Regions from separate parts of the Tepidimicrobium xylanilyticum genome, predicted to be linked through region 3. Evidence: a T-box and tRNA genes for the amino acid it is inferred to sense, from the RefSeq annotation. Region 3 holds a T-box; the other regions hold tRNA genes.
What was found. The T-box of region 3 lies ahead of BLV68_RS12565 (proline--tRNA ligase). A T-box ahead of a tRNA ligase gene usually reads a tRNA of that ligase, here a tRNA-Pro.
Positions count from the first base shown of each region.

Region 1: it has a tRNA-Pro gene. The T-box ahead of BLV68_RS12565 (proline--tRNA ligase) is inferred to sense a tRNA for this amino acid. The anticodon was not compared.
Region 2: it has a tRNA-Pro gene. The T-box ahead of BLV68_RS12565 (proline--tRNA ligase) is inferred to sense a tRNA for this amino acid. The anticodon was not compared.

Region 1 covers NZ_FNNG01000001.1:258,608-269,119, forward strand. The annotation lists gene flgM (flagellar biosynthesis anti-sigma factor FlgM) at 1-150, opposite strand, end outside; gene BLV68_RS01105 (TIGR03826 family flagellar region protein) at 226-639, opposite strand; gene BLV68_RS01110 (ComF family protein) at 649-1,308, opposite strand; gene recD2 (SF1B family DNA helicase RecD2) at 1,299-3,530, opposite strand; gene BLV68_RS01120 (hypothetical protein) at 3,608-4,189, opposite strand; gene BLV68_RS01125 (YvrJ family protein) at 4,251-4,394, opposite strand; gene BLV68_RS01130 (DUF2922 domain-containing protein) at 4,451-4,669, opposite strand; gene BLV68_RS01135 (DUF1659 domain-containing protein) at 4,703-4,924, opposite strand; gene BLV68_RS01140 (RNA polymerase sigma factor) at 4,964-5,518, opposite strand; gene metK (methionine adenosyltransferase) at 5,771-6,958, opposite strand; SAM riboswitch class I at 7,043-7,148, opposite strand; gene BLV68_RS01150 (hypothetical protein) at 7,250-7,642, shown strand; tRNA gene BLV68_RS01155 (tRNA-Pro) at 7,812-7,888, shown strand; gene BLV68_RS01160 (phosphodiester glycosidase family protein) at 8,112-10,512, shown strand, end outside.
Region 2 covers NZ_FNNG01000006.1:151,464-161,975, forward strand. The annotation lists gene BLV68_RS08320 (RluA family pseudouridine synthase) at 1-132, opposite strand, end outside; gene lspA (signal peptidase II) at 141-623, opposite strand; gene BLV68_RS08330 (TraR/DksA C4-type zinc finger protein) at 733-1,347, opposite strand; gene BLV68_RS08335 (bifunctional 3-deoxy-7-phosphoheptulonate synthase/chorismate mutase) at 1,617-2,399, opposite strand; gene BLV68_RS08340 (DivIVA domain-containing protein) at 2,443-3,018, opposite strand; gene BLV68_RS08345 (YlmH family RNA-binding protein) at 3,033-3,827, opposite strand; gene BLV68_RS08350 (YggT family protein) at 3,836-4,099, opposite strand; gene BLV68_RS08355 (cell division protein SepF) at 4,126-4,566, opposite strand; gene BLV68_RS08360 (YggS family pyridoxal phosphate-dependent enzyme) at 4,582-5,292, opposite strand; gene BLV68_RS08365 (HlyD family efflux transporter periplasmic adaptor subunit) at 5,288-6,580, opposite strand; gene BLV68_RS08370 (hypothetical protein) at 6,636-7,016, opposite strand; tRNA gene BLV68_RS08375 (tRNA-Pro) at 7,267-7,343, shown strand; gene spoIVA (stage IV sporulation protein A) at 7,417-8,895, opposite strand; gene BLV68_RS08385 (NAD(P)H-dependent glycerol-3-phosphate dehydrogenase) at 9,017-10,039, opposite strand; gene plsY (glycerol-3-phosphate 1-O-acyltransferase PlsY) at 10,083-10,512, opposite strand, start outside.
Region 3 covers NZ_FNNG01000014.1:7,112-17,623, forward strand. The annotation lists gene gltX (glutamate--tRNA ligase) at 1-863, opposite strand, end outside; gene BLV68_RS12560 (DUF1002 domain-containing protein) at 939-1,793, opposite strand; gene BLV68_RS12565 (proline--tRNA ligase) at 1,939-3,663, opposite strand; T-box leader at 3,751-3,959, opposite strand; gene ispF (2-C-methyl-D-erythritol 2,4-cyclodiphosphate synthase) at 4,014-4,490, opposite strand; gene ispD (2-C-methyl-D-erythritol 4-phosphate cytidylyltransferase) at 4,502-5,242, opposite strand; gene BLV68_RS12580 (PIN/TRAM domain-containing protein) at 5,387-6,478, opposite strand; gene BLV68_RS12585 (CarD family transcriptional regulator) at 6,542-7,027, opposite strand; gene BLV68_RS12590 (nucleoside triphosphate pyrophosphohydrolase family protein) at 7,239-7,655, shown strand; gene disA (DNA integrity scanning diadenylate cyclase DisA) at 7,728-8,600, opposite strand; gene radA (DNA repair protein RadA) at 8,688-10,067, opposite strand; gene BLV68_RS12605 (ATP-dependent Clp protease ATP-binding subunit) at 10,193-10,512, opposite strand, start outside.

The sequences.
Region 1 (10,512 bases), on a different contig from region 3:
CCTTAATTTGTTGATGGCAAATTGATAATCGACAGCCCTTTCAGAGGCCTTGAATTGATCCTTCCTGTACTGTTTTCTATCTGCATTAACCCTTTTAGCTTTTATATCCTCATACACTTGAAACACCTTATTGGTCTTATTTATTTTCATAAAAAACACCCCATTTCCCTTATTCAATATTATTATCGGTTAAATGGGGTGATACTTTAATTCAATTTTATCAAGCTATTTTTCCTTACGTCTCTCCGTAATTCTAATCCTTTCCTTTATTTTTCCGCTTCTTATGCTGTCTGGTTCCTTCCCTCCACCAATGGATTTTTTAAATTCCCTTTGCATTTCTAAAGTACACTTATCACAAAAACGTCCCGTCTTAATGGAGGTACCGCACCTTTCACAGGTTAAAATTATATTATGTTCATCTGCTACTTCCAGCCTTCCTTGTCTTAAAAACTCTATGATCTTTTTGGTGCTCACTCCTGTTTCCTCAGACACCTCTGAAATATTAGCACCAGGATTCTCATCCAGATATCCCTTTACCTTCTTAAAATCCTCTTCATCTGATTTTCTGCATCTAAGGCAGATTTTAAATCCATCATAAACATAAACCATGCCACATCGGCTACAGTTCCTAACATCCATATTAACACCTCACCGTTTCATACTAGAAGTTAGAACTAACCCATATATCCTTTTAGCTCCAGCTTCCATTAAAGTTTTGCTGCATTCAATTAAAGTTGCTCCTGTAGTAATTATATCGTCAATTAGAAGTATTTCTTTACCCTTGATATCCTTTATGTTCTTTACCTTGAAGGCTGATTTTAAATTGGTTTGCCTGGTTAATCTATCAAGCTTGTTTTGATCTTTAGTCCATCTAATTTTCATTAGATTATTTTTTAAAAGGGATATGTTTAGCATATCCGCTACATATTCTGCCAATAGCCCCGATTGATTATATCCCCTTATGGCCTCCTTCTTCCTATGGAGGGGGACATAGACAATTCCGTCTATCTTTTTATCCAACCCATTAAGCCTTATGGTGGTCAAAATCATCTCTCCAAAGGGCTTATATAGATAGTTTTTACCCTCAAATTTATATGAATGGAGCTTTTCTCGAATGAATCTATTATATAGGACGGAATAATATATCCCTTCCATATAGGATATATCTAGTTTTATATTCCCATGGACATACTCTATTAACTCATTACAATAGACACATATATAATCTTTAGCTTTATTCTCCTTACAAAAATAGCAGTAATCATCTCTAATGAATAAGAGTCTTTCCAATTCCTTAATTATTCCCATAAGCTACCTCCTAAAAAGGAGGTTAGCATACCCCTCATCTTGTAATCTAGGCTTGAATACCTCTTTGCAACTTTATTGTTAGCAATCATATTATATAGATACCTTTCTTCTCCCACCAATACCACCAATTTCTTTGCCCTCGTTACTGCTGTATATAACAAATTCCTAGTCAATAACATAGGAGGCCCCCAATATATGGGCATTATTACCACGGGAAATTCACTCCCCTGACTCTTATGAACTGTTGTGGCATAAGATAGCTTAAGTTCATCCAACTGGTTAAAACTGTAATCCGCCTCCTTATCATCATCAAATAATACCTTTACAATTCTTTCCTCTTCATCTATGTCTAAAATTATTCCTAGGTCTCCATTAAAAACTCCTTCCCCCTTTTCAGCTATTCCATCCTTTACCATTTGCCATTCCAAAGAGTAATTGTTTTTAATTTGCATTACCTTATCCCCAACTCTAAATATATTATCCCCTACTACCTTTTCTTTCTTTAGGGGAGATTTAGGGTTTAATGTATCTTGCAGATATTTATTTAAAGCATTTATTCCTACATCTCCCTTTTTCATAGGTGTTAACACTTGGATATCCTTTAAGGGATCTACTCCATAATGGTTAGGAAGCCTTTCCTTACATAGGGAAAGGATTATTTTTACAATATTTAAAGGATTGCTTTCCTTAATAAAGTAAAAATCGCTATCCTTTTCATTTAATATGGGTCTTTCCCCCTTATTAATCCTATGGGCATTAACTACTATAAAACTTTCTTCAGCTTGGCGAAATATCTCATCTAGCTTTACCACCTTTACAATTTGGCTATCAATTATATCCCTTAATACATTGCCAGCTCCTACAGATGGCAGTTGATCCGCATCTCCTACCAATATGAGCCTAGTCCCAGGAACTATCGCTTTCAACAAGCTGTTCATAAGGAGCAGGTCAATCATGGAAGCTTCATCAACTATTATTAAGTCCGTATCAAGAGGACTGTCCTCATCCTTGCCGAAGACCATTTCCTCTTCCATATAGGAATATTCTAGTAGCCTATGGATGGTCTTAGCCTCTATTCCTGTGGTTTCCGTCATCCTTTTAGCAGCCCTTCCAGTTGGAGCAGCTAGCGTTACAGTCAAGCCCTGTTCTTCAAATATTCTTATTATGGCCTTGATTATTGTAGTCTTACCCGTTCCCGGCCCTCCTGTGATTACTATGATCCCACTTCTAATGGACTCCTTAATAGCCTGAACCTGTTTATCTGCAAAAGTTATTCCTTCTTCCCCTTCAATAATTTTTATCATCTTATCAATATCCACTTCTAAATCTTTTAGATCTACCTGAGAAAGTTCTACTATTTTCTTACTCACATTGTTCTCCGCCACATGGTAGGGAGTATAGTAGACCTTCACCTCATGATCGGCATTTAATATATGGACTATTCCTTTTATAGCCAAATCCCTTATGGACTCTTCAATTAAATTTTCCTCTACCTGAAGCAGTTCCTTTGCACTTGAAACTAACTCCTCTTTGGGTACATAGGTGTGACCATTGGAAGCATATTGATTTATTACATATCTAATTCCCCCTTGAACCCTGTATGGAGAATTCTTATCAATTCCCATATTTTGAGCAATTCTGTCTGCTGTTTTAAATCCTATTCCAAATATGTCCTCTGAAAGCTTGTAGGGATTTTTAGAAATTATGTTGATGGTATCCTTACCATATTTCTTATAAATTCGGATGCCATAATTAGCAGTTATGCCATATTGCTGAAGGAAAACCATTATATCCCTTAACTCTCCCTGCTCCTGAAAAGCTTCAACTATGCCCTTCAATTTTTTATCCCCAATTCCCTCTATTTCCTTCAGCCTTTCCGGATTGTATTGTATGATGTCTAAAGTATCCAACCCAAATCTATCTACGATCTTTTTAGCAGTTTTAGGCCCTATATGAGGAATTAGGCCGGAAGATAGGTATTTTTCAATGCCATTTATGGTAGAGGGAACTACTATGGATATATTGGATATTTCAAGCTGTTCTCCATAATTTGGGTGATATACCCATTCCCCCTCTACCTTTACAGTCTCACCTATATTGATAAAGGGTATATAGCCTACAATGGTAGCCTTTCCATCGGAAGTGTTAATGCTGGCCACCGTATAGGTATTCAATTCATTTCTAAATATGATATCTTCTACCGTTCCTTCTAAAGTCAACAACGTTATTCTCCTCTACCCTTATAGTTAAATAATATTATATCATAACCAAAACTTCATTAAAAAGGGGATAGGGCAGATCATTTTAAATTTGCTTGGATTTTTAATATCTCATTGATGAGTAGAGCTATATCCTGCTTGGTAGCAGGTTTTTCATATTCATTCAATAGAGAACTTTCCCTTATAACTGTAATGTTTTCCCTTTCCTTAACCAATCTCTTAACAATATGGCCATTCTTAACATGTTTATTCACCGTATCTATAGAAGATAGAGATTCTATGATATACCCGTCCGTTAATTGGATTAGCGTCTTATTCTCCTTTCTATAAACCCTATCGATATAGTTTATATTCACATATCCAAAGGAACCATCATTTTTGCACACAGGCTTTCTTACCTTTACAGGAATAAAAACATCATCTACATTGAAGGGTATAGGGATTAGATTTTTTACATTTAATAGATTCCCATAGTATTTCTTTGTTGCCTTTAAATCCACTAAATAGAATTGACTAATTAGATTTAATATGGTCTTAACCGTTCTTTCCATTTCATATTCCTTTCCCAATCCCGTTAGCAATAATGTACAATTTCCCTTCATATCTAGGTAAACTGGTATAAAAGCCCTTATTCCCTCAGAAAAAATTTTCTCCATATCCATCAATATCCCCTCCTTGACTCATTTTATCAGAACATATGTTTTATGTCAAGGAGGGGTTTTTTTATTTAAGCCCTGCTATTACTTTGGAAAGTTCATTTATACTTTCCGTAAGCATATTCAGTTTCCCCTCTATTCTAACCAATAGGTAAATGGAAATGACTATGGGGAATCCTAAATTTGCTATGTGGGTATAAATCTCTTCCATAATATTACTCCTTTCCATATGTTTTAAGCGGCCAAAGGCCGCTTAAAACTATAAGATTAAATTTCCAGTTCATCAATAATTGTGGTAATAATTCTAGCACTATCTGGCTCTACTATATCTCCATTAGCTGTGAAAAACACATTGCTATTCACTATTCCCTCCATTACAGCCTTAACCTCCATATCGGTTAAATCTAGTCTAGGATCGTCTATGGACAGGGTAAATTTTTTTCCCATCTCGTCTAGAAAATCCATTTCTAATTTAGCTCTTTCCATCTAATCACCTCCTGTAAATTTTTTATTAATGGATTATTCGTTCTTTAATTGGATTTCTTCTAGCTTCTTAACTCTAAACAGTGGCAAATTTTGAAGCCCTGCCAAAGATGTGGCAACTTCATATAGATTCTCATTGTCTACTTCAGGCTTTACTTTGGAAAAGGTCTTAGATTTGATTATCTGTTTGTTTCCCTCCATACCTCCATCTAACTCTAATTTCAGCCTTACATTTTCCTTAATATCCACAACAGCCATCATCTCACCTCCTTCACTTCTTATATGGAAAAAAGGAGATTATTTTACTATTATTTTTTTCAATTTGCTTAATCCCTGAGTCTTTATATTGACTACCGTCCTATAGGATATATTCAATTTATGAGCTATTTCCTGTATGGATAATCCATTTATATAATAATCTACTACTACCTGCCTTTGCTTTTTAGTTAATTCTTTCAATCCCTTTAATAGAATTTCAGATTCTTCCTTCTTTAAAGCCACATCCATTGGATCTTTCTCAAATCCCTCTAGAAAGTCAATGAATTCTCCATCTCCCATTTGGGAGTTTAATGAAAGATGCTGCCTTTCCTTATATTTCTCCAAATAATTGTATTTAAGCATTGTTTTTACATAGCCTAAGAACTTAACCCCTTTTGTTGGGTCGTATTCTTCAAAGGCTAATAGGATTGTTTTATATCCTTCTTGAATTAGGTCGTCATACTGGTCTAATCTATTGTAGTATTTCCTAATTGAGCTGATTATTAAGGGATTAAGTTTTAATAACAACTTTTCTTTGGCCCTAACATCTCCCCTTTTACTAAGGAATAAAAGTTCTTCTATTTCCTGATACATTTCACTTCCTCCAAAAAAGAAGGCACCTTCCCAATATTCCTAGGTAAGACAATATTAACTGGAAAGTAGAAAAAGATTAAAAGCTGAAATGACAAAGCTCAGTTGAAGAATTACATAAAATCCAAGGAAAAAGAAGGCTTATATTAAATTAACTATTGACAATAAAATAAAAAAAGAGCTAAGGAAATAATCCTTAACTCCTTTTAATGCTTTGAAGATTTTATTAAATTCCTATTGGAAAAACATAAAATCCTAATATTCAAAAGCTTCTTGCCTAAGAATTTCAGCCTTATCCGTTCTTTCCCAAGGTAGGTCTAAATCCTTCCTGCCAAAATGACCATAGGCTGCTAAAGGCCTATAGATAGGGCGTTTTAAGTCTAAGTTCTTAATAATAGCTGCTGGCCTTAGGTCAAAATGCTTTTGTATCAATTCTTCTATCCTTTCATCGGATATTTTACCGGTTCCAAATGTCTCCACAAATACGGAAAGAGGTCTGGCAACTCCTATGGCATAAGCAATACCTATTTCACATTTATCTGCCAATCCTGCTGCCACGATGTTCTTAGCCACGTATCTGGCAGCATAGCTAGCTGATCGGTCTACTTTTGTTGGATCCTTTCCTGAAAAGGCTCCTCCCCCATGTCGGCTATAGCCTCCATAAGTATCAACTATTATCTTCCTTCCAGTAAGACCTGCATCTCCCATAGGGCCTCCTATTACAAACCTTCCTGTTGGATTTACATAGTATTTGGTATTATTATCCAACATATTATGAGGAACTACCTTCATTATTATGTGTTCCATTACATCTCTCTCTATGGTTTTTAAATCAATATCTGGACTGTGTTGGGTTGAAACCACTATATTCTCCAATCTTACTGGTTTACCTTCATGGTATTCAACCGTAACCTGAGTTTTCCCATCAGGTCTTAAGTATTCCAAGGTACCGTTCTTTCTTACATCCGCTAACCTTCTTGCCAATTCATGGGCCAATGAAATGGGAAGGGGCATCAATTCCTCCGTTTCATTGCAAGCAAATCCAAACATAATCCCCTGATCACCTGCTCCTATTTGGTCAAACTCATCTTCTCCATTAAACCTGTGTTCTAAGGCCTTATTAACTCCAAGGGCGATATCGGGAGACTGTTCGTTTATAGATGTAAGGACAGCACAGGTATCAGCATCAAATCCATATTTAGCCCTAGTATAGCCTATTTCCTCAACAGTTCTCCTCACTATTTGTGGAATATCCACATAGCAGGAGGTGGTAATTTCCCCCGTTACCAGCACTAGCCCCGTTGTAACTGTAGTTTCACATGCTACTCTAGCATCTGGGTCCTTTGAAAGTATTTCATCTAATATGGCATCTGAGATGGCATCGCATACCTTGTCTGGATGACCTTCTGTTACTGACTCAGATGTGAATAACCATTTTTTCATTTGAGAAACCTCCTCGATTTATTTAAATAATAATCGTTCCAAATCAAAAAAACCTCTTCCAAAAGGAAAAGGCAATAAAAATTCACCTCATCTTTCAGAATCTAAGTTCTGTGGGATTTAGCACCTTTGGTATAATACCCAGGTTGCCGGATTTCATCGGGCCCATTCCCTCCATCACTCTTGATAAGGCATCAAGATTTTTATCCACTTTTAAGACATATTTTAGCATATTAACTAAACTAAGTCAAAGCCTTTTTATGTTATAGTTGGATACTTAGGTACTATTAAAATTTGGTTTTAATTACATCGGTATTATCAATTCAAACTACCACTGGTAAAAAAATAAATACTGCATTAGAAGAAAAGAATATGGAAATGGCTAAGGATCAGGATAGGATAGATATATTACTAAGCCAAACAGGTGAAACATTGATAACTATAAAACAGTTTAGCCATAATCTAATAGTAAATTTAAGAACCATTGGCGGTATTTCTAAAGAAATTGCAAATGCTTCCAATGAGGTAGCTAATAGTATAGAAACCCAAGCCCATAGTATTACCAAAATAAATCAATCTATGATAAAAAGCAATAATGAGATTATGTCAGTTTCCAAAGCAGCAATAAAAATGCCCCAATTATCTAAAAAACCTTCAATATTGCTGAAGATGGAGAATAATAAGTGATAAGTACAGACGATATACGCTTGATTCTACAAATGAAAAACCTCATATTATTGTGTATTTAGTAGATATATTTAATTATTTTTGCCTAATGCGCCATATTCCTCATTTTTGCTTCTTTTTCATGTCTTGCAATTTAATATTATATACCTTATACTATAATAGTGGTTAACGGGGTGTGGCGCAGTTTGGTAGCGCACGTGGTTTGGGACCATGGGGCCGGGGGTTCGAATCCTCTCACCCCGACCATTACTAAAAAGAAGGATTGAAATTTCAATCCTTCTTTTTTTATGTAAAAATCAACTTGTTAGTTCTTTGTAATACATTTGTAACCTAATTGATATATTTCCATTATATAATGTTAGTATAATTTGGGCATGGGGATTTTTGAGAAAGGGGGTATTTTAGGGAAAATACATAATCTTTGGACATTCGAGCTTTATGACTTATGGTATTGAAGGAGAGTGATATTTTGAACAGGAATATTAGAAAGGTATTTTTATTTTTACTTATTATAGGCATTATAATTGCTTCATCCAATTCATATTTAGCTGTTGAAGCAGTTAATATGCCTTATGAAATATATAGGACTAGCTCTTCAGAGTACCTGGGCTCTGGTATTCTATATGAGAATATCAGACGATTTACATCTGATGGCTGGTGGAATATAAATGTAATAAGGGTGGATTTAACAGATGAATATGCAGAAATAGGAGGATTGTTTAGCAACAAAGGATTATCTAATAGGGATACTGTAAGTAATCTGGTTAAGGAAAAACAAGCTGTGGCAGGAATAAACGGAGACTTTTTCAACTACAATCCAATTCCCCATCCCATAGGAACAATGATTGAAAATGGAGAAATCATATCTTCTCCCCCAGAAAAAGCCTATGCGCCACCCACTTTTTATTTAGATATCGATAATGTACCAGATATTACCTTCTTTGATAGAAGCATGCAAATTACCTCATTAAACTCTGGTCAATCCCTTAGGATAAACTTTATCAATAAAGCTTCTTACATGGAATACGTCACATTATTGAATAAGCATTGGGGTACAAGCTCCTTTGGCAAGAAATACAATGGCGAACCCATAAAACTCGATAATGAAGCAAATGGCAATTCTAACGGAGATGTAAATGAGGAAACTAACGGAAATGGTAATAATGGGAATTTATTAAATAGCTATAATAATGAAATGGTAGAAATGGTAGTAATAGATAATATAGTTTCAGAAATTAGAATTGGACAAGATGCAGTAACCATCCCTGAAAATGGCTTTATAATTGCTACAAGAGGAGAAAAGGCAAAGGAATTATTGACTAAATTCAACGTTGGAGATGAAGTTAAACTTACACTTGGGACTAGCCCTAATCTTGAAAATATTAAGTTTGCAATCAGTGGGGGAAGTATAATACTTAAAGATGGCAATATAACCAACACCAACATAAATATTGCCGGTAAACATCCAAGAACAGGAATAGGAATTACTAAGGATAGAAAAGAATTGATTATTGCTACCATAGACGGTAGAGATTCTTCCTTTGTAGGTGTTAGTCAAGAAATTTTTGGAGCTATATTAAAGGATTTAGGAGCTTACGATGCAATTAACTTAGATGGTGGCGGATCCACTACCATGGTTATAAAACCAGTTGATGAACAAGTAGCAAAGGTAATAAACAAGCCTTCTGATGGAGGAGAACGGAGGGTAGTAAATGGTGTAGGAGTATTTTCCAATGCTCCTAAAGGAGAATTATCTTATATTAAAATAACTACTGACGATACTAATATGTTTGCCAATACATCCAGAAAATTCACCATCAAAGGATATGACCAATACCACAATCCTATAGAAATAGACCAAAACAAAGTAGAATATGCTTTTGAAGGAGTAGAAGGTGAAATAGTAGGAAATGTATTTAAAGCCAAATCCCCTGGCAAGGCTATTATTAAGGCAAATTACGAAGGGATAACCTCTACTATAGAGTTAAAAGTACTAGATGAGATTAAATCCATCATATTCCCAACAGATAAATTAAGCCTTCATGCTAACGAAAATAAAACCATTGGTGCCGCCTATGGAATGGATAAGAATGGATTTAAAGCCAAGATATATGCCGAAGACATTGATTGGACCACAACGGGAAATATTGGATATGTCGAAAATGGAGTGTTTTATAGCAATGGCAATATAGGTACTGGTGCCATAACAGGTCGTATTGGAAAAGCATTAAATAATATCTTAGTATCCGTTGGTAGCGGGGAAGCAAAATTAATTGATGGATTTGAAGACATTAATAAATTTAGCTCAACTGTCTATCCAGAGTATGTTAAAGGAAGTATAGAGTTGGTAAATGAATCAAAGGAAGGCAATAAAGGCCTAAAACTAAGGTATGATTTTACTGAAGGAGAGGACAACAGAGCTGCCTATATAATATTTAGAACTGGAGAGCAAAAAGGATTAACTTTAGATGGAATGCCTAACAAACTATCTCTTTGGGTAAAAGGAGATAATAATAAAAGTTGGCTTCGAGGCACCATAATAGATAAAAATGGCAAGGACTATACTATAGATTTTGCAAAGTCCATAGATTTTAGTGATTGGAAGCAAGTATCAGCTCAAATCCCTTCCGATGTAGCTTATCCTATCGCATTGGAAAAAATCTATGTAGTAGAAACAAATAGTGCTAAAAAATACACAGGAGAGATTTTAATAGATGGATTAAGAGCTCATTATCCTCCTTCTTATAACAATGTAGAAGTTCCAACTCCTACAAACTTTACTGATGTTAAGAACGTTAAGAAGGAAGTAGTGAGCAATGGATTCTCCTTCCTAATAAGTAAATTGCCAAGCTTCGAAAAGGGACAAGAAG
Region 2 (10,512 bases), on a different contig from region 3:
ATTTACTAATACTAATCCCTCTTTGATCAATTTTTGAATATAATTTCTTGACAGCCCCTCCAGTCTACTGGCAAGGTATAAATCAATCCTTATGCCATATCCCTCTTCTACATAGAATTCAATTACATCCATATAATCCCTCAATTCTCATATCTATCTAATAAAATCAAACCCATTATTAGAATAGTTCCTAATACTACAAAAATATCTGCCACATTAAAAACGGGAAAGTTATAATTCCTGCCTAACTTAAAACTAAAAAAATCCACTACATAGCCTAACCTTATCCTATCTATAAAATTACCAATTGCCCCACCTAATAACATTATTAGGCCAAATCTAAATAGTAGGGTTACACTACTAGAATATTTTATTAAAAAAAGTACAATAGTTATAATTACAAAAATTGTTATTACAATAAAAAAAAGTTTTTTATTTTGCAAGATGCCAAATGCAGCACCAGTATTTTCTACATAACACAATTGAAAAAAATTCTCTATTACTACATAAGGACTCTTACCCTTTAAATATTTTACTGCTGCAAATTTGGTTATTTGATCTAATACGATAATCAATATTCCCATTAAATATAGCAATATATTTTCCTCCTTGTACTTATAAATATATTACTATTTTAAAACATAATCAAGTTAATTACAATAATGGTTTCGATTAATTTAGCCATAATAAAAGGCTTCCACTAATCTACCTTGAAAGCCTTTTATACTCTATCTATTCCTTTACTTTATCACTATAATCTTCTGATATTTTTTCTACATCCTCGACAACTCCACTATCCTCTTCATCATAGATGCCTAAATCATCACCAGTTGAAAAAGAGGGGTCGCTTTCTACTTTATTGTACCTAGCCACTTCCTGATAACTATCCTCTCTATCAAACTGATTTCCCTCTTTATGACTTTTGCTAAATGGGCTAATGCTATCCTCCTCTTCAGGTCTAAACTGTCTTTTTCTATCTAATGGAATTTTACTATTAGCACAATTGATGCACAGTTTAGTGTAAGGAATTACCCTTAGCCTTTCCTCATCTATTTTTCTCCCACAAACTTGGCATTTGCCATAGTCACTGCCCTCCAATTGCTTAATAGACTCTTCAATCTCGTTCAATGTATTTTGAAGCTGATCTATCAAACCCTTTTCATGTTCCATCACAAACATTTCCGTTCCTAAATCTGCGGGATGATTGTCATAAGAAGATAGTTCAGTATAGTACTCATCCATTGCGCCAAATTCTCCATTATTTTTCATCTTATCTAAAATATCTAAAATTCTCTTCTTCTCATACTCTAACCTTCCAAGGAAATCACCTTTTTCATAATCTCCCATTCCCTTCCTCCTTATGCTATTAATAAATACGTCTTTAATAATATGCCCCTATTCCTATTAATAATTCGTCTTATTATGAATACATTGTCAATAAAATTAATAAAAAGAACAACAGATTTTGCCTATTGTATTTGGCTCCCCAAATATGTGAAAGTAAGAGGAAAAAAAATAATAGCTCATCATCATACTCTTCTAGGGAATATTCACCCATTAAAAATCCCTCCACTTTATCCTATTAATACTATTCTATGAAGTGAATGGATTATAATCTACACAATGGTTTTTAATACCCTCTCCATATTCGTTATTCTCTCAAACAAATCTGCAAATTCTCTAAAATTCAAAGACTGAAATCCATCTGATAATGCACTTTCTGGATTAGGATGTACTTCTATCATAATTCCATTAGCTCCAATTGCCAAGGCAGCTTTACTGGAAGGTAATACTAACTCTTTCCTACCAGTTCCATGACTAGGGTCTACTATAATAGGGCATTTGGTTTTAGATTGAATGATTGGGATGCTTACTAAGTCTAAAGTATTTCTAGTATAGTCTTCAAAAGTCCTAATGCCCCTTTCACAGAATATAATCCTATCATTTCCTTCTATTCTAATATATTCTGAGGCTTTTACCCATTCATCTATAGTAGCACCCATCCCCCTTTTTAATAGAATAGGCTTATCTGCTCTTCCTACTTCCTTTAAGAGTGAATAATTTTGCATATTTCTAGAACCTACCTGATATATATCTATATATTCATAAGCCTTTTCCACATCTCTTGGATCCATAATCTCCGACACCACTTTTAAATTATACCTATTTCTTATATCCTTTAAAATCTTCAAACCATCCATTCCCAATCCCTGAAAAGCATTAGGACTGGTCCTCGGCTTAAAAGCCCCTCCTCTTAATATTTTTATTCCCAATCCACTTAAGAATTTCCCAATTGATTCCATCTGCTCTTCGCTTTCCACCGCACAAGGTCCTGCTATTATAATAAATTCCTTTCCGCCAATCACAAGTTCATCGCTTATCTTAACTACATCCACCATATGAATTCCCCCAAAATGCATAATGTTAAATAGAATTTGGGGGCTAGGCCCCCAATTCATTAATATTTTCATCTAAATTCTCATGAACTTCAGAAGCTAAATTACCATCTTGAGATTCATCTATGTAATCTTCAGGTAAATCTACTTCCTCGAAGCTAGAATTATCCATTTCCATATTTGAATAGAATTCTTCTAAAGTTAATAATTGAGCTTCTATAAAGGATTTATATCGAGTTCTAAAAATGAACATCTCCTTTTTCATTTCCTCGCACTCTTTCCGAAGCCTTTTTACCTCTTCATTGGCAGCATCCATAATCTTTTTAGCTTTAAATTCTGCATCCTCTATTATTAATTCAGATTTTTCTCGTGCAGACCTAACTACCTCATCAGCCGTACTTTGAGCAACTACAAGAGTATCTTTTAAGGTTTCTTCTAAATCGTTATACCTTTTAATCTGTTCATCTAAGGCAAGTATTTTGTCTTTTAACTCAATATTTTCCTTATAAATTTTTTCATAATCCTCAATTATTTCATCTAAAAATTTGTCTACTTCCGATGATTTATAGCCCCTTAAAGCTCGTTTGAATTCCTTGTTTTGAATATCTAAGGGTGTAATCATATAGCTCACTCCATTTATTTTAGTAATCTAAGCTCTATTCTCACTCTTCCCTTTTTACTCATTCCTAATGTTGAATTTAACATAAATCTGCCATAGCCTTTAACTGAAACAATATCCCCCTCAATAATCTCCTTAGATACTCTCTCAACAGGCTCCCAGTTAACTTTAACCCCTTTGGACTTCACTAATCCCTGACTTTCCTTCCTAGGCAAATTCCAAACACTGCTAATTAAAACATCTATTCTAAGTGAAGGTACTGTAGTAAAAATCTTTTCATATTCTATTATACCCGGTTTTAGTTCATCTATTGATATTTCTTTTACTTCAACTCTTTGCCTTCCAATTTGTGTTAAATTCATTAATATATAACTTAAAACTTCTCTCTTAACAACTAATTGAACATTATCTTCATGTATTAATATATCCCCTATTTTTTCTCTATTTATTCCTAAATTTAATATTCCACCTAGAAAATCCCTGTGAGACAATGTTCTGATACCGCCTTCAATTTCTAAGAAACCAATAGGTAGTTCAATATCCTCATGAGCTAGGTATTCCGGATAAACTTGTATTACCTTTCTTTCGGCCTTATTTATTCCTCCTAGTTCCCTATAGGATATATCCAAAAACCTATTTAATATGGACCTGGCAAGCCGTCTCTGATAGGGATCCATAAAATTAGTGGTTTCTATAGTGTGCTTGTTTAATACAATTTCAAGCTTGTCTAATAGTTTTCGCATATTTAATATCTGGTCTTCATCAGTTATATGATTTAATAATAATTCCCTATCAAGTCTCAATTTTACCACCACAAAATCTAAAATATTATACCTCTTACTAAAAATAAAATGGTTCTCAATATTAAAATCGCAACTATTGGAGAGAAATCAAACATACCTGTATTGATGCCAAGCCTATAGATTAATTCCCTTGCAGGTGCTAATATTGGTTCTGTCAAATCATAGATAATTTTACCTATCTGATTATAAGGGTCAATTCTTAGAAAGGAAAAAATAATTCTGACAAAAATCAATATCTCTATAACATAGACTAAATTGCTTAAAAATCTATAAAAAACCATAATTTAATTACCTCTTACCTAATATTTTACCACTGAAATAATCCTTTATTCTTTAATTCATCTTTAATATTTCCATCGATTTCCACATTGCTTGGAGCTAGAACGAATATATCCGTAGTCACTTTTTGAATACTGCCCTCTAGTGAATAAAGGCCACCGTTTATAAAATCGAAGATTTGTCTTTTAATACCTGGCTCTAATTGCTCTAAGTTGACTACTACCGTTTTCCGCATTTTTAAATCGTCAACTATCTTGGGGGCATCTTCATAATTTAACGGTTCATGTACCACCAATTTCATATTTCCAGATGTATGGATATTAAGTACCTTATTTCCAATCCTTTTAGTATTAGTATTAACAGGTATTTCTGTTAGTTCATCTTCATAGTCTTCATAATCATCATATTCTTCCTCTTCTAAATCATCTATTCCAATGAAATACTTAAGCTTATCCATTATGTTTGCCATAAAATCCCTCCCATTTTATTTTCTTTGACCAAATATACCAGTTCCAATCCTTACCATATTTGATCCCTCTTCAATAGCTACTTCATAATCATTGGTCATTCCCATTGATAAAAAATCCATCTTCACATTAGCATAACCTTTGTTTTTTATATTTTCGCTTAATTGCTGTAATTCCCTAAAAACCCATCTAATTTCTTCTGCATTGTCAACATAGGGTGCTATTGTCATAAGTCCTTTTATCCTTATATTTTCATAATCCTGAATGCTTTCTATAAAGGGAATCACTTCATCTACTTTCAAACCAAATTTGCTCTCTTCCTCCGCTACATTGACTTGCACTAATGTATCTATTATTATACCATGATTACCTGCTCTTTTGTTCAACTCTTTTGCTAAAGATAATCGATCTAAAGAATGGATCAAAGACACTTTATTAATTAAATACTTCACCTTATTAGTCTGTAAATGACCAATCATATGATAATTTACCTTATCGCCTATAATATCGTACTTATTAACCAATTCTTGAGTCCTATTTTCCCCAATATCAGTTATTCCATACTGAATTGCTTCTTTAATTCTACCTATATCCACAGTTTTAGTTACTGCTATTAAATGAACTCTATCACCTTCTCTTCCTGACCTTTTAAGAGCTTTTTCTATGTTCTCTTTTATATATAGTAAATTATCTCTAATATTAATTTTTATTCCCTCCTTAATATTAATCTATAATCATTCCTTCTTTTATGTTGTCAATATTTAAAAGGATTTCATCAAATTGTCTCACAGTTCTTACGGCTTTATCTTTTCCTTTAATGTTAATATTGTTATTTTTATCTCCTTGACTGATGTAGACATATTCTTCATCCTCTTTAATTATTTCTACTGGAACTAATTTAACTATTCCACTAATATCCTTAACATATACCCATTTAATTCCATCCTTTTCCACTATCGTTTTACTTGGTATTCTATAGACATCCTGCTTATTTTTAATTATATCCACATGTAAATGCCTTTTCTCAACATAATATTCAAAATCTCTATTGAACCTAACTAAAATTAGGCCTTTAGTACCATTTTTAGTTATCTTTTCTATTACTCCCTTTAATTCGTCTTTAATCTCCTCTCCAGCTAGTAAAATTATATTTCCCTCTTTGTATTCAAAAATATCTTTAATGTTGTCAACCTTAATTATCATATACCACTCAAAATTATCAATTATTTTAAATATAGGCTCATTTGCCTTAACTATATCGTTATTTGATACCATCCTTCCCTTATCTAATATATTACCAAAATCTGAATACCCATAATCGTATTTTTGGTCAATAGGATAGATTTCTTCGTAACCATCTAACTTAAAGGATACAATTCCTGCCTCCTTTGAAAAGTAATCTATGCTGTTATTTGAAATCTGCAACTGAATTTCTTCCCTTTTCTTCTTAAGGTTTTCCAAGCTCTGGTTTATCAAAGTATTATCCCTTACTACATGCTTCTTTTTGTCGTAATACATAAATAGCTTGTCCTTCAAATTTCCAGCTACCTCATAGTCTTCTGCTGCAATGGCTTCCTGCATTCCATCTACAATGTTATCAATATCCTCATTTAATTGACTCTCATCCTCTTTTATTCGTTCAATGTCTAACTCCGTTTGGGTTAATGCTTGAATTTTATTTTCTACCTCCTCTAATTGTTGTTTTAAGGTTGAGGTATCATCAATAAATGTTATTTTGCCTATTTTTGTTCCTGCTGCAATCCTTTCACCATGTTTCACATAAATTTCTACTTTACCCTCTCCTTCTGATTTATATAGTGTTTCCCTTCTCAATATTATAGCTTCTGTACTTATCTTTTCCTCTATCTCATATTGTTCTGGTAATGTAGTTTTAAATGTTGAAGCAAATAAAGAAAGAACACTTCTAAATAAAATCAATATGGTTATTAAAATAATGAAAAACCATTTTTTACGTTTTTTTCTCATTCTTTTTAGTTTTCGTTCTTCTTGGGTCATTCTATCACCCTTAATAGTTTCTAATTTTTGATGCTTTTAACTCCAGATTGCAATTCTATAAAAAACTAAAAAACTGACCATACCTGCTTATGATTTTAAATTTAATGATATTATCTACATTTAATTTCTTTATCTCATTTTTATAAGTAACCATTAAAATAGCTCTCTCACTTCTAATAGCTCCTATAAGAATTCCTTCAAATTTATCTTTTGTTTTGGTAATTATCTTAATTTCATCGCCAGCTTTTACTCTTGTTCCATCTATTATAAACTCTTTCAAATCTGCCTTGTCCAAATGCTGCGGGGTCACATGTTTATTATCTATTATAATTATGTTATTTTTTAAATACATCTTTTCTTTCAACACAACTAATATATAACCTACTATGTTTACTATTAATAATGGTATTAATAGTCTTTGAATATAGTTTAGCAAAATTCTGAATACCTCCATATTACAATATTCTAATATAAGTATATCACATCTAATCCTTCGATTAAACCTGCTTTAGAAAATTAATTTTTCATATTATTTACACTACAATCATTTAATTATAAATTTATCATGCTTATGTTTACAAAATGTTTGCAATTTCTATAAAAACATAGTATAATACAATATGGTAATAGAATTAAAAAACTGTATCTGTTCATTTTAGTTGGATAAAGGGTTAGATAATAAGCATCGGGATGTGGCGCAGTCAGGTAGCGCACAAGTCTGGGGGACTTGGAGTCGCTGGTTCGAATCCAGTCATCCCGACCATTTTTATTTAATATGTAAAAATGCAAAAAGGACCTGAGTATTAGGTCCCTTTTTTGTACCCATTTTACTTCTATTATATTATTATGCAAATCAACCCACCGCTACCATCGTTGATTATTCTTTCTAAAGCTCTTCTCATCTTATTCCTTGCATCATCTGGCATAGTGTTTAATTTCCCCTGTAATTGTTCATTAACCAAATCATATAGAGATTTCCCAAATAAATTAGATTGCCAAATTTTTGATGGGTCTTCTTCAAATTCATCCAGAAAATATTTAACTAATTCCTCGCTTTGTTTTTCAGTCCCTATTAATGGTGATACCTCAGTAGTTATATCGCATCTTAATATATGAAGAGAAGGAGCACGAGCTTTCAATTTCACACCAAATCTATTGCCTTGCCTATATATTTCAGGTTCTGCCAATTCCATTTCATCTAAGCTTGGACTTACCAAACCATATCCTATTTCCTTAGCCTGCCCCAGTGCACTTTCTATTTTATCATATTCTTTTTTAGTTTCTGCCAGTTTACTTATTAACCCAAGTATTTGATAATCCCCTTCAATAGTATAACCTGTCATCTCTTTTAAAACTTCGAAGAACAATTCCTCATCTACAATTAATTCTGCATTAACAACCCCTTCTCCCAATTTTATCTCCTTAATATTTACATTCTTTACAATTTCTAATTCTCTTAAAGTTTTTAAAGAAATTTCCACTTCGTTTAACTTCTGTAAAGTCTGTATTGATTCCTTCAAGGAACTCAAAATGCTATTTTTTATCCAATGGCTCCTTGGTAAACCTTCAATCCAACCTGGAAACTTGATGGTAATCTCCTTAATAGGAAATTCAAATAACAATTTTTCAAATATTCTTTCCACATCCTCAATTTCCATATTTAGGCAATCAATAGCTACTACTGAAACTCCATATTTTTCTTCAAGGCTCTCCCTTAAAGCTAAAGTACTATCTAAATTGGGATGTTTAGTATTAAGAACTATTATAAAAGGCTTTTCTAGTTCTTTAAGTTCAAATATTACTCGTTCTTCAGCTTTTATATAGTTGGTCCTTTCAATATCCGTAATAGAGCCATCTGTAGTTACTACAATACCTATGGTTGAATGGTCTGTAATTACCTTCCTAGTTCCTATTTCTGCAGCTTCTTCAAAAGGTATATCATTTTCATGCCAAGGGGTTGAAACCATGCGTGGAATATGATCTTCCTCATGTCCTAAAGCTCCTTTAACTAAGTATCCAACACAGTCTACCATCCTCACCTTAAAGGTTATATTATCCTTTAATACCAGTTCTACTGCTTCGTTAGGTACAAATTTTGGTTCAGTAGTCATAATTGTTTTGCCTGCTCCACTTAAGGGCAACTCATCTTTAGCCCTCTCCTTCTTATACTTATTTTGAATATTAGGTATTACCAACAATTCCATAAACCTTTTTATAAAAGTGGACTTTCCCGTTCTTACAGGCCCTACTACCCCCGCATATATATCCCCTTGGGTCCTTTCGGCTATATCCTTATATATGTCGTATTTTTCCACCTTTTCCCCTCCTTTTCTTTCCTATTATGTAACGATAATCCTTAACATTATATATATATGTACTAGTCTTAATAATATGATAGGGTTGAAAAAAAACCTACTATATACATAGCAGGTTTTACTATTCTTTTATTTGATTTTTTATTATATCTTCCATTTCATGTTTCTTATCCCTTAACATTAGATTGATTACAGAATTTTTTACATTTTTACCTTCATAAAGAACTTCATATATTTCTTTTGTAATTGGCATTGTAACTTGATATTTCTTAGCCAGTGCATAGGCAGACTTAGTAGTTTTTATGCCTTCTACTACCATTCCTATAGATTCAATTGCCTCCTGTAGGCTTTTACCTTGTCCTATCAATATACCAGCCCGTCTATTCCTACTATGCATGCTGGTACAGGTGACTATTAAATCTCCTATACCTGCAAGGCCTGAAAACGTAGAAATATTTGCTCCCATCCTCTCACCAAGCCTCGCTATCTCAATAATACCCCTTGTCATCAATGCAGCTTTGGTGTTATCTCCATATCCTAAACCGTCTGAAATACCTGCTCCTAAAGCAATTACATTTTTTAAAGAACCTCCTAGTTCAACTCCTATAACATCTGGATTGGTATAAACTCTAAAATAAGGAGACATAAAAATATCTTGAACATATTCCGCAATTGCCTTTTCCTTAGAAGCAGATACCAACGTTGTAGGCATGTTCTGTGCAACTTCTTCAGCATGAGATGGTCCTGATAATACTGCATAAGGATTGTCAGGCAATATTTCATGAACTATTTCAGATATTCTTAAGAGAGTGTTATTTTCAATTCCCTTGGCCACATTCACTATAACTTGATCATTTCTAAAATACTTCTTACTATCATTGAGTACTTTTCGAATTCCATGAGAAGGTATAGATAAAACTATTATATCTTTATTATGTATAACTTGAGAAAGATCATCAGTTACATTAATATTTTCTGGAATAGAAATTCCTGGTAGATACTTTTTATTCTCTCTAAAATTTACCATATGCTCTTTTTGTTTTGCATCTCTAATCCATATATCCACACTATGATTATTATTTGACAGGAGTATAGCCAACGCAGTTCCCCAGCTACCTCCCCCTAATACGCCAACTCTTTTCATCATAAGTTCCTCCTATTGCTTTATCCTAAAACTGTACTTAATCCTATTTAACTTTTTGACCAATCTTATACTCTTTTCCTTGTATTAACCTTTTAATATTGTCCCTATGTCTAAATATTGCCATTATAGCTAAAACAACAGTTAAAATGAAATAACTTATGTCAAAAGGTTTTCTTATGGTAATAGAAAGAATAGGCACTAAGATGGCGCATAAGATCGAACCTAAGGACACATATCTGGTTATAAGCACTACAGCTACAAAAAACACAAAGGATATAATGGCTATAGGCCAGTATAAGAATAATAATACACCAAAAGATGTTGCTATACCTCTACCTCCTTTAAATTTGAAAAATACAGGCCAATTATGACCAACTACTACAAATAATCCTGAAATTATTTCTCCATTATAACCCATAATTCTTCCTCCAATATAGACTGCTAACATGCCCTTTAACATGTCGAAAATAAAA
Region 3 (10,512 bases):
ACTAAGGCTAAATAATTTATCAGTCCTTCAGGAAGATATCCTTTTTCCTTAAAATCCTCTACAGATACATCTCCATGGCGTTTGCTCAATTTTTTTCTATCCTTGTTAAGAACCGTAGGTAGATGAACATATACTGGCTTTTCCCACCCAAAGACTTCATATAGATATATATGCTTTGGTGTAGACGGCAACCATTCTTCTCCCCTTACAATATGGGTAATACCCATGAGATGATCGTCTACTACTACTGCCATGTGATAAGTAGGATAGCCATCAGATTTTAATAATACTTGGTCGTCTATATCTTCAGTATTTATGGTGATACTGCCTCTCACTAAATCGTCAAATTTAATATCCTTATTTGGAGGCAATTTAAGCCTAACTACATATTCTTCTCCCTTAGCAATTCTCTCCTTTGCTTCCTCCAGACTTAAACTTCTACAAAATCCATCATACTTGGGAATAAGGCCTTTTATCTTCTGTTCCTCTCTGACCTTATCTAATCTTTCTTTAGAGCAGAAACAATAATAGGCATGCCCTTTTTCAATCAGTTCATCTACGTATCTTTTATAAATATCAAGCCTTTCCGATTGGATATAAGGCCCATAGTCGCCTTTTTGAACTAATTTGCCATCTTCTATAAATACGCCCTCATCATATTCAATGCCTGCCCATTGAAGGGATTCTATTAAGTTTTCAATAGCTCCTTCAACATATCTGGTTCTATCTGTATCTTCAATTCTCAATATGAACTTACCATCATGGTGCCTTGCAAACAGATAATTATATAGTGCAGTCCTAAGTCCACCAATATGCAAATACCCTGTTGGACTAGGAGCAAATCTCAACCTAACCTCTTTCAAGTTCGAGTACCTCCTTCCATTTTAATTACTTCTATATTATATATCAGTTATTTTTTTGTGTAAACTCAAATAACATTATCCGAAAAACCTATTGAAAAATCTAACTATAGCATCAAGTATTCGTTCTAGGATGGATTTAATCTCTATATTTTGTTCAGTGATCTTATCTATTTTCCCAGATATATCCCTTAATTGCTGTTTGATGTCGTCTATATTCAAATTTAGTTTAGAGATATTTCTCATTAAAGAAACAATTTGATCTATTTGTTCATCCGTCAATTCTATTCCTAATTCCTGTGCCATTTGTTCAGCTACCTTCTTTATGGAACCCTTACTTTTTATATTGTTGTCAATTATATAGATTTTTATATTATTAATTAGTTCCTGAGCTTTCTCCTTTCCTATTTCATTTCCTAATGAAGCAGTTTTAGCAATCTCTTCACTGGCTATTTCCTTCTCCTTTTCAGATATGCTATCTCCAGTTAAATCCTCAAAGGCCTTTATAATTCCTGTTAAAGCTGCTGTCCCTGACACCTTCACAGGACTTGAAACGATTATTTTAGCATCTTTTATTCCAGCAGTTATAGAAGCATTTCGATACATATCCTCAGTAACCCAGGTAATATTATGGGTTTCAACTGTAATCCCTTCACCTTCCGGAAGCCTTTTAACGTATACTGACGATATGGCCCTACTGCCAATAATATTGCTGTCAATATATTTTCCAAAATACTCCCTTTCCTCTTCATTGGTAACCTCTATTATCTTAATGGACTCATCTACATTGAAGAAGTTTAGAATTTCTCTTTTCTGCTCTTCTGATAAATTTTTACCCAAGGCAACTACAACACCCCCATCATGTTCCGCAAAAATCAGTGATGGAATTAATAAAATCCATATTAGAATAAAAGCGATTATGCCTTTTTTCATACCTTCCCCCTCCAAGCAAAATATGTTCCTAAGATAGGATACCTTATTAAAATAAATATTTCAAGTTAAGTATATTATACTCTAATTTAATGAAAAAATTAATTAATATGATAGAGTGAAAAATAAGGCTGAAAACTCAGCCTTATTATATCTCCAACCCTTCTTCTTCAAATGATTTCCTTATGTTATCCATTATTTTATCAGTTGGGATCTCAATTCTTCCCTCTTCTTTTCTTAATGAAAATTCCACAATATTTTCATTTGCCTTTTTACCTACTGTAATTCGGATAGGTATGCCTATTAAATCCCTGTCATTGAATTTAACTCCTGCTCTTTCATTCCTATCGTCTAACAATACTTCTAAACCTTCATTAGATAATTCTTCATAAATTTTCTCTCCTAAATCCCTTTGTACCTCATCCTTAACATTTATAACGGTTATTATTACATGGTAAGGAGTAACAACCAATGGCCAGATTATACCGTATTCATCATGATATTGTTCTACAATAGCTGCCATAGTTCTTGAAACCCCTACTCCATAAGATCCCATTACAAAAGGTTTTTCTTTCCCATCCTCGTCTAAAAAGGTAGCTTGTAGGCTTGTGCTGTATTTAGTACCTAATTGAAATATATTTCCTACTTCAATCCCTCTCGCTATATAAAGAGGTTCTCCACATTTAGGACATATATCTCCTTCTTCAACTAATAATAGGTCCTCTGCTATTTCTCCTTCAAAATCTCTACCATAGTTGACATTTTTAATATGATAATCTGTTTCGTTTCCTCCAACAATCAGATTCTTCATTTTAGTAATTCTAGAATCTATTATAAGCCTTGTTCCTTCCCTTAATCCCACTGGGCCTGTAAACCCTTTCTTAGCTCCTGAAACTTTAATGATGGTTTCTTCATCTGCCATTTCTAATTCATGTTCTGGAATTTTCAAATAATTACACAATTTAGTTTCATTAAGCTCTCTATCTCCGGGTATTATAACTACTATAGGTTCACCCGAAGCTAAATACACTAGGGCTTTACCAAAATTCCCCTTGTCAGAACGGAAAAATTCCACTAATTGATCGATTGTTGTAATATCTGGAGTGTGAACTTTTTCCATATCTTTTTCTTCTTCATCTTTTGTTTTTATTTCATAGACTACTTTAGCCTTTTCATTTGTTGCTGCATAGTCACAATTATTGCAATAAGCTATTACTCCTTCACCAGTTTCTGCCATAGCCATAAATTCATGGGACTTATTTCCTCCCATGGCACCAGAGTCACCTTCTACGACCTTATATTTTAATCTTAATCTAGTAAAGATTTTTTCATAAGCTTCCCACATTTCCCTGTAGGATTTTTCCATTCCTTCTTCATCTTTATCAAAGCTATAGGCATCCTTCATGATGAATTCCCTAGCCCTTATTACCCCAAATCTTGGCCTTTTTTCATCTCTATATTTAGTTTGAATTTGATATAAGTTTAATGGCAACTGCTTATAAGATTTTATCTCATTTTTAATGAGATCTGTAAAATACTCCTCATGGGTAGGTCCAAGGCAAAATTCCCTATCGTTCCTATCCTTTAATCTAAACATCTCTGGACCGAAATTATCCCACCTTCCGCTAGCTTCCCATAGTTCTTTTGGTTGAATAGCTGACATTAACAACTCTTGAGAACCTGCCCTATCCATTTCTTCCCTAACTACATTTTCAATCTTTTTAATTACCCTATAACCGAGAGGTAAGTAGGAATAAACTCCCGACACCAATTTCCTCATCATACCTGCCCTTAAAAGCAATTTATGGCTAGGTATTTCTGCTTCCGCTGGCACTTCCCTCAAAGTTGGCATATATAGCTTCGACATCCTCATTTTACATTACCTCCTAACCTTATTATAATAAAATCTAAAATATTTCCATATATTGTTATCTGAAATGAAAAACCTTTCATCTCAAATAATAGAGACGAAAGGTTTGCTTCCGCGGTACCACTCTAATAGACTAAGAAAGTCCTCTCGAAATCTTAACGCGACTGACGTTTAAGCATACTTTAATTCTGCTTAAATGCTCAAGGACGGGTTGGGTATTAAGAAGGTCAGAAATCTCTCACCTAATGATTTCCTCTCTTAGACCGTTAATACCTACTATTTCCTATCATAGCATGTATTCGATTACTATTAATAATACTAAAATATAGATACCGTGTCAAATAGTTTTTGCCTTAACTATCAGAAATTAACAAACAAATACTCTGAGCACTTATTCCTTCTCCTCGACCTTCAAAACCTAGTCTTTCAGTAGTAGTAGCTTTTATGTTTATGCTTGATAAAGGTGCTTTAAGTACTCTAGCTATGTTTTCTCTCATATTCCCTATGTAAGGGGACATTTTAGGCTTTTGTGCTATAATCGTAGCATCGATATTCCCAACTCTATATTTAGCCTCTTTCATAATATTATATACTCGTTCTAACAAAATTAAACTTGAAATATCCTTATACTGATCATCATTATCTGGAAAATGTTCCCCAATATCTCCTAGAGCTAAAGCTCCTAAAATGCTATCCATAATGGCATGTACGAGTACATCTGCGTCTGAATGGCCCAATAACCCCTTTTCATAAGGGATATTAACCCCTCCAATAATAAGGGCTCTGCCAACTACTAGTTTATGAACATCATATCCTATTCCTATTCTCATCATTTATCATCCTACCTACTTTGTAAGATAAATTTCCTATTATCAAAGATTATACTCTTATTCTCTAAAAATAGCTCCCCTACTGCCAAATCCTCTGGAGTGGTAATCTTTATATTATCATAACTGCCCATTATCATCTTAACTTCTACTCCAATCCTTTCCACTAATGCACTATCATCGGTAGCTAAGTAATCATCACTTATAGCCTTCTTATATCCCTCTAATATTATTTCCTTTTTAAAACATTGAGGCGTTTGTGCTATCCATAGAAGACTTCTTTTAGGTGTATTCTCAATATTATTATCATCAGCTACAACTTTTATAGTATCCTTTACAGGAACTCCAATTACACAAGCTCCATATTTGGCAGCTCCCTTAATTCCAGATACTATATCCTTTATCTTAATAAAAGGCCTGGCTCCATCATGAGATAAAACTATACCGGCCTTCTCATCTAAAGCCAATATCCCATTATATACAGAATCTTGCCTCTCCTTTCCACCTCTAACAACCTTGGATATTTTGTTGAATTTGTATTTTTTTATTATTTCCTTCTTGCAGTATTCTATTTCCTCTTCTCTTGCGACTACTATAATTTCATCCACAAATCTACACCTTTCAAATTTTTCTATGGTATGAGCAAGAATAGGCTTATTTTTAAGGTTAATAAATTGCTTATTTATTTTAGATCCCATTCTATGGCTCATGCCTGCAGCTGCAATTATAACGGATACAAAGTGGTTTTCATACATATATTTCACCTCTTAAACATTATAGCATAGATATAATTTACTTAAAACATTTTTATATTCTAGGCCACCTAATAATTTAATGTATTGTAATAAAATCCCACACCAATCGATATAGACTCATAAAAAAAGGACCATATACCGGTCCTATACCGCCTTATCGATGATCGATTTTGGCTTAGCAAATATCATCCTACCAGCAGAAGTTTGAAGTACGCTTGTCACCAATACATCAATAGTTTCACCAATGTGCTTCTTGCCACTTTCCACCACTATCATAGTCCCATCATCCAGATAAGCTAAACCTTGCCCTGACTCTTTGCCATCCTTTATTACTTGAACTACCATTTCCTCTCCTGGTAATACTATAGGCTTAACTGCATTGGCTAATTCATTAATATTTAACACTTCTATACCCTGTACTTCTGCTACTTTGTTTAAATTATAGTCATTAGTCAGGATCTTCCCTTTCAATAATTTTGTAAGTTTTAATAATTTTGAATCCACTTCTTTAATATCATCAAATTTTTTATCATGGATTATTACTTCAATGTCTAATTCCTTTTGTATCTTATTTAAAATATCCAAACCCCTTCTTCCCCTATTTCGTTTAAGGGTATCCGAAGAGTCAGCTATATGTTGAAGTTCTTCCAATACGAACTCTGGGATAATTAAAGGTCCTTCAATGAAGCCAGTCTTACAAATATCTGCAATTCTTCCGTCTATTATAACGCTAGTATCCAATATCTTAGGACAGGATTTACATTCAACTGTCAATTTATCCTTTTTGAATCCCTTGCGAATATTCCCAACTGCAGATGTAAAATCCTCTTTTTTCCTAGTAGGAACCTTAATTCCCAAATATCCAAATAGTAAATATAGAGCTATGGATATAGCAACTCCTAAAAATGGAATTTCCAATTTATAAAAGGGTTGACTTAATAAATAAGCAATTACTAGCCCCACAATGAGCCCAATAGAACCTAAAGCAATATCAGAAGCTGGAACCTTCTGAAGTTCAGCTTCCATAAATCGAATCGCTTTTCTACCAATATTTATAATCCTATTCGATAATAAGAAGAATATAATTCCAAAAATTAAACTTATGCCAAGAGATAAAGCTAAATTAACCCATCCATTATCAATAATTATTCCAAAAGCCATTAAACCCGCTACTACTCCATAACCCAATAATAAACCAATTAAAGAAATAACTCCCCTGATGATCTTGTCAAGCATCAACTCACCTCCCATAGTATATTTATTACCATTTCCTAAAATAATATAACATATTTTATTATTTTATAATATTGAATTGACTGCTTCATCTATTATTTTTTCAGTTTCTTCCTGGCTGAAGTTTGTAGCTAATACCATTTCGCTTACAAGCATTTGCTTAGCACTATTTAGCATCTTGCGCTCTCCTGTAGATAGTGTCTTTTCAGCATCTCTTAGCATTAGATTTCTAACTACACAGGCTATTTCAAATATATCCCCAGACTTTATCTTTTCCATATTGGCTCTATAGCGCCTATTCCAATTTTGAGGCATTTTTGTACTGTCGCCTTTTAAAATATCTATTACCTTTTCCAATTCTTTGGCATCAATTATTTCCCTAATTCCTATTTCTTCAACATTGTCCACAGGAATCATTACCTTCATATCTCCTATAGGCATCTGCATTATATAGTATTTTCTCTTTTCACCTAAAATTTCCCTTTCTTCAATACCCTCTATAATACCAGCCCCGTGCATAGGATAAACCACTTTATCTCCAATACTAAACATGTTACAACCTCCTGTCTTATGGCTTCTTATTATATTATACAATAATTGCTAAAGGTTGTAAAGTATATATGATACCATAGCTTCAATTCACTTGTCAACTACTTTTTTTACTCTCTTTCCTAAAAATATTGCTAGAATTATTTGACAACAACTTGTCCCGGTAAGTATAATAAAAACATAAACAATATTTATTTGACAGGGGTGGAATTAAATGGACAGAAATACCATAAGTATTGATAACGATATAAATCTTGATAACTTTCAAACACAAGTAGATGACGTGCTTATTAGACATAGAAGCATTCTTGATATAATAACTAAGTTGGATGAATATACTTCAAGGATTAATAGAGCTGTGATTAAGTCTGCCACTTATTGTGGCTGTATTGAAGTTCACGCTACAAAGCAGGATTATAATAAGGAGTCCCTTGAGGAAATAAAAAATAATATGGAAAATCATATAAAGGGTAAATTATGCCCCAGTTGTAAGGACATTCTTTTAGAAGAAATAGGAGCCTATCTTTTCTATTTATCTGCTCTAGCTAATACTTTAGACATAAAAGTATCAGACGCCATATTAAACGAATATAAGAATATAAAAACATTAGGTATTTTCAGTCTTAAGTAATATTAAATATATAGGCTAGATATTAAAATATCTTAGCCTTTTATATTTACCTATGGAAATTGATTATAAAATTTAACTCAATATCCTGAATCCTCTAGTTTTGACCTTAATGTCTAAAATATCCACTTCCTCTTTATAGCCTAATAAACTGGAAATCAATCCCAAGTTGAACAATTGATGGAGATCCAATTGTTCTATATCGCTTATTATGGTTTTATAATCTTTATACCCTTCTTTTAAATAATCCTTTATTAGATTTCTCCTGTCATCTTCTATCCCCTTAATAAGCTCTTTAACCTGCATAGCGAGTAATCTTCCTTCAGTACCTAATTCAGAAATATACATATTCAACTCATTGCCTATCCGCCAGACAATCTCCATCTTCTGTATTGTGTTTACTACGTCATAAAGGGTAGCCATATTTCTAAGTTCTAATGTGGTCAGATTGTCCATTGCCTTATCCAGCATATACTTATACTTTTCTAAAGTTTGTATAGCTTGATTGGCTTTATTTAATATTTCATTTATATCCTTTAATATATATTTATAATTTGATTTATATAGTGTAATAACTCCCCTTCTTCGAGAGATGGCAATGACTAAAACTCCAGTCTGTTTTGCTACTCTTTCTGCTGTTTTATGCCTAGTTCCTGTTTCATGGGATGGTATAAGCAAGCATGGAAATAATTGAGCATTAGCATAAAGAATCCTCCTACAATCGCTGCTCATTATTATTGCACCATCCATTTTAGCTAATTCATAAACATTAGAAGGACTATATTCACAATTGATAAAAAAACCTCCATGACTAATACTTAATACCTCTTTAGTACTACCGATGACTATCAAAGCTCCTGTTTTTGCCTTTATTATATTGTCCAATCCCTCTCTCAACTTGGTCCCTGGTGCCACCAGTTTTAAGGTATTATACAAGTCCAAATTCATGAGTTTTCCTCCAAATAAATGTATTTAAAAATATTATATGGAAAACTTAATATTCTAATACTAAAAAACTGAAAGCAGTATGCTTACTTAGCTGCCAAAAACATGATCTATAACTTCCTGTAGAGTGTTCAATCTGATTATTTCAAGTCCTTCTAACTTTATATTATGTTTTATCCCATCTTTATATATATAAACTCTCCTATAACCCATTCTATCCAATTCTCTTATTCTAGCTTCCAGAGATGGAACTGGTTTTAATTCACCAGTTAAACCTACATCTGCAATAAATACCACATCGTTAGGTATCCCTTCATCCCTTACTGAAGATGCTATGCTCATTATTATTGCTAAATTTACAGATGACTCCTTTAATCTTAATCCTCCAGTAGTCTTTATCACCACATTCTTATCAAATAAGCTCATCCTACCCCTTTGTTCAAGGATGGATATTAAGGTACTCAACTGGTCTTTTCTTAAACAATCTCCTATCCTTGAAGGATACGGGGTAAAAGATCTGGACACTAAGCTTTCTATTTCAACAACTATTAGCCTTGAACCCTCTTTTGTCATCGATAAGGCACTACCTGGTATTAACTGTTTATCACTCCTATGGGTTACGAAAAACTCTGAAGAATTTTCTATAGGTATCAATCCCTTTTCTTCCATTTTAAATAATCCAACTTCTCCCGTAGGCCCAAATCTATTTTTAGTAGCCACCAAAGTCCTTAACTCTTCGTCGCTTGCTCCCTCCAAATATATAACCGTATCTACTAAATGCTCTAAAGTCCTAAGCCCTGCCATTTCATTAGATTTAGTCATATGTCCCACCATAATAACTGCTCTAGGCCTATTCTTGTTCTTTGCTACTTCAACTAGTGCATTAGCACATTCTATGGTTTGAATTGGAGAACCCGCCCTAGATGTAAACTCATCTAATTTAAAAGTTTGAATACTGTCAATGATTACCAGATCCGGATCTATTGCATCAACAGATTGTAATACATTATCCATGCTTATATCGGACAATATCCAAATTTTATCGGGGATATCATCTAATACTCTATTAGCCCTATTTTTGATCTGGGTTTCACTTTCTTCACCAGAGGCATAGAGAACTTTATACCCCTTTTCAGCAATATTTTTTGATATCTGCAATAATAAGGTCGATTTGCCTGCTCCAGGCCTAGCAGTTAGTATGGTTACTGAATCCTTAACAATTCCCCCACCTAACACCCGGTTAAATTCACCTATATCAGTTACCATTCTATGGCTTTCATCAATATCTATTTTGGATAACTTTACGGGAAATACCCTATTTTCATTTTTATGCTTTATTTGATTTTTGCCATTACCATCTAAAACCTTTTCTTCAAAACTATTCCAAGCCCCGCACTCAAAACAGCGTCCCAACCATTTAGGGCTTTCGCTGCCGCACTGGGAGCATATATATATGATTTTTTTCTTCATATTGGCCTCCTAATTATTAATAGCTTTAAACTTATTATAGCAATTATATTATTCTCATAAAAGAGAAAAACCATAGGTTGCCTATGGTCAAATATTTAAGAAAAAACTCATAGTCTATAAATAGACTATGAGCTCTTTTCAAATACCAATTTACCATCCCTATAATCGATCAATATATCATGATCTTTGGAGACAGTTCCTTTTAGAATCGCTTCTGCTAATTGATCTTCTATCATCTTAGTTATGGTCCTTTCCAAAGGCCTTGCTCCATATACGAGATCAAATCCCTCTTTACTTATATGGTCTATAGTTCTTTCAGTAACTTTGACATTTATATCCAACTTTTTCATCCTATTTTCTAAATCTTTTACCATAATGGTCACAATTTCTTTTACATCTTCTTCTTTTAATGAATGGAACACAATTACCTCATCTATTCTATTCA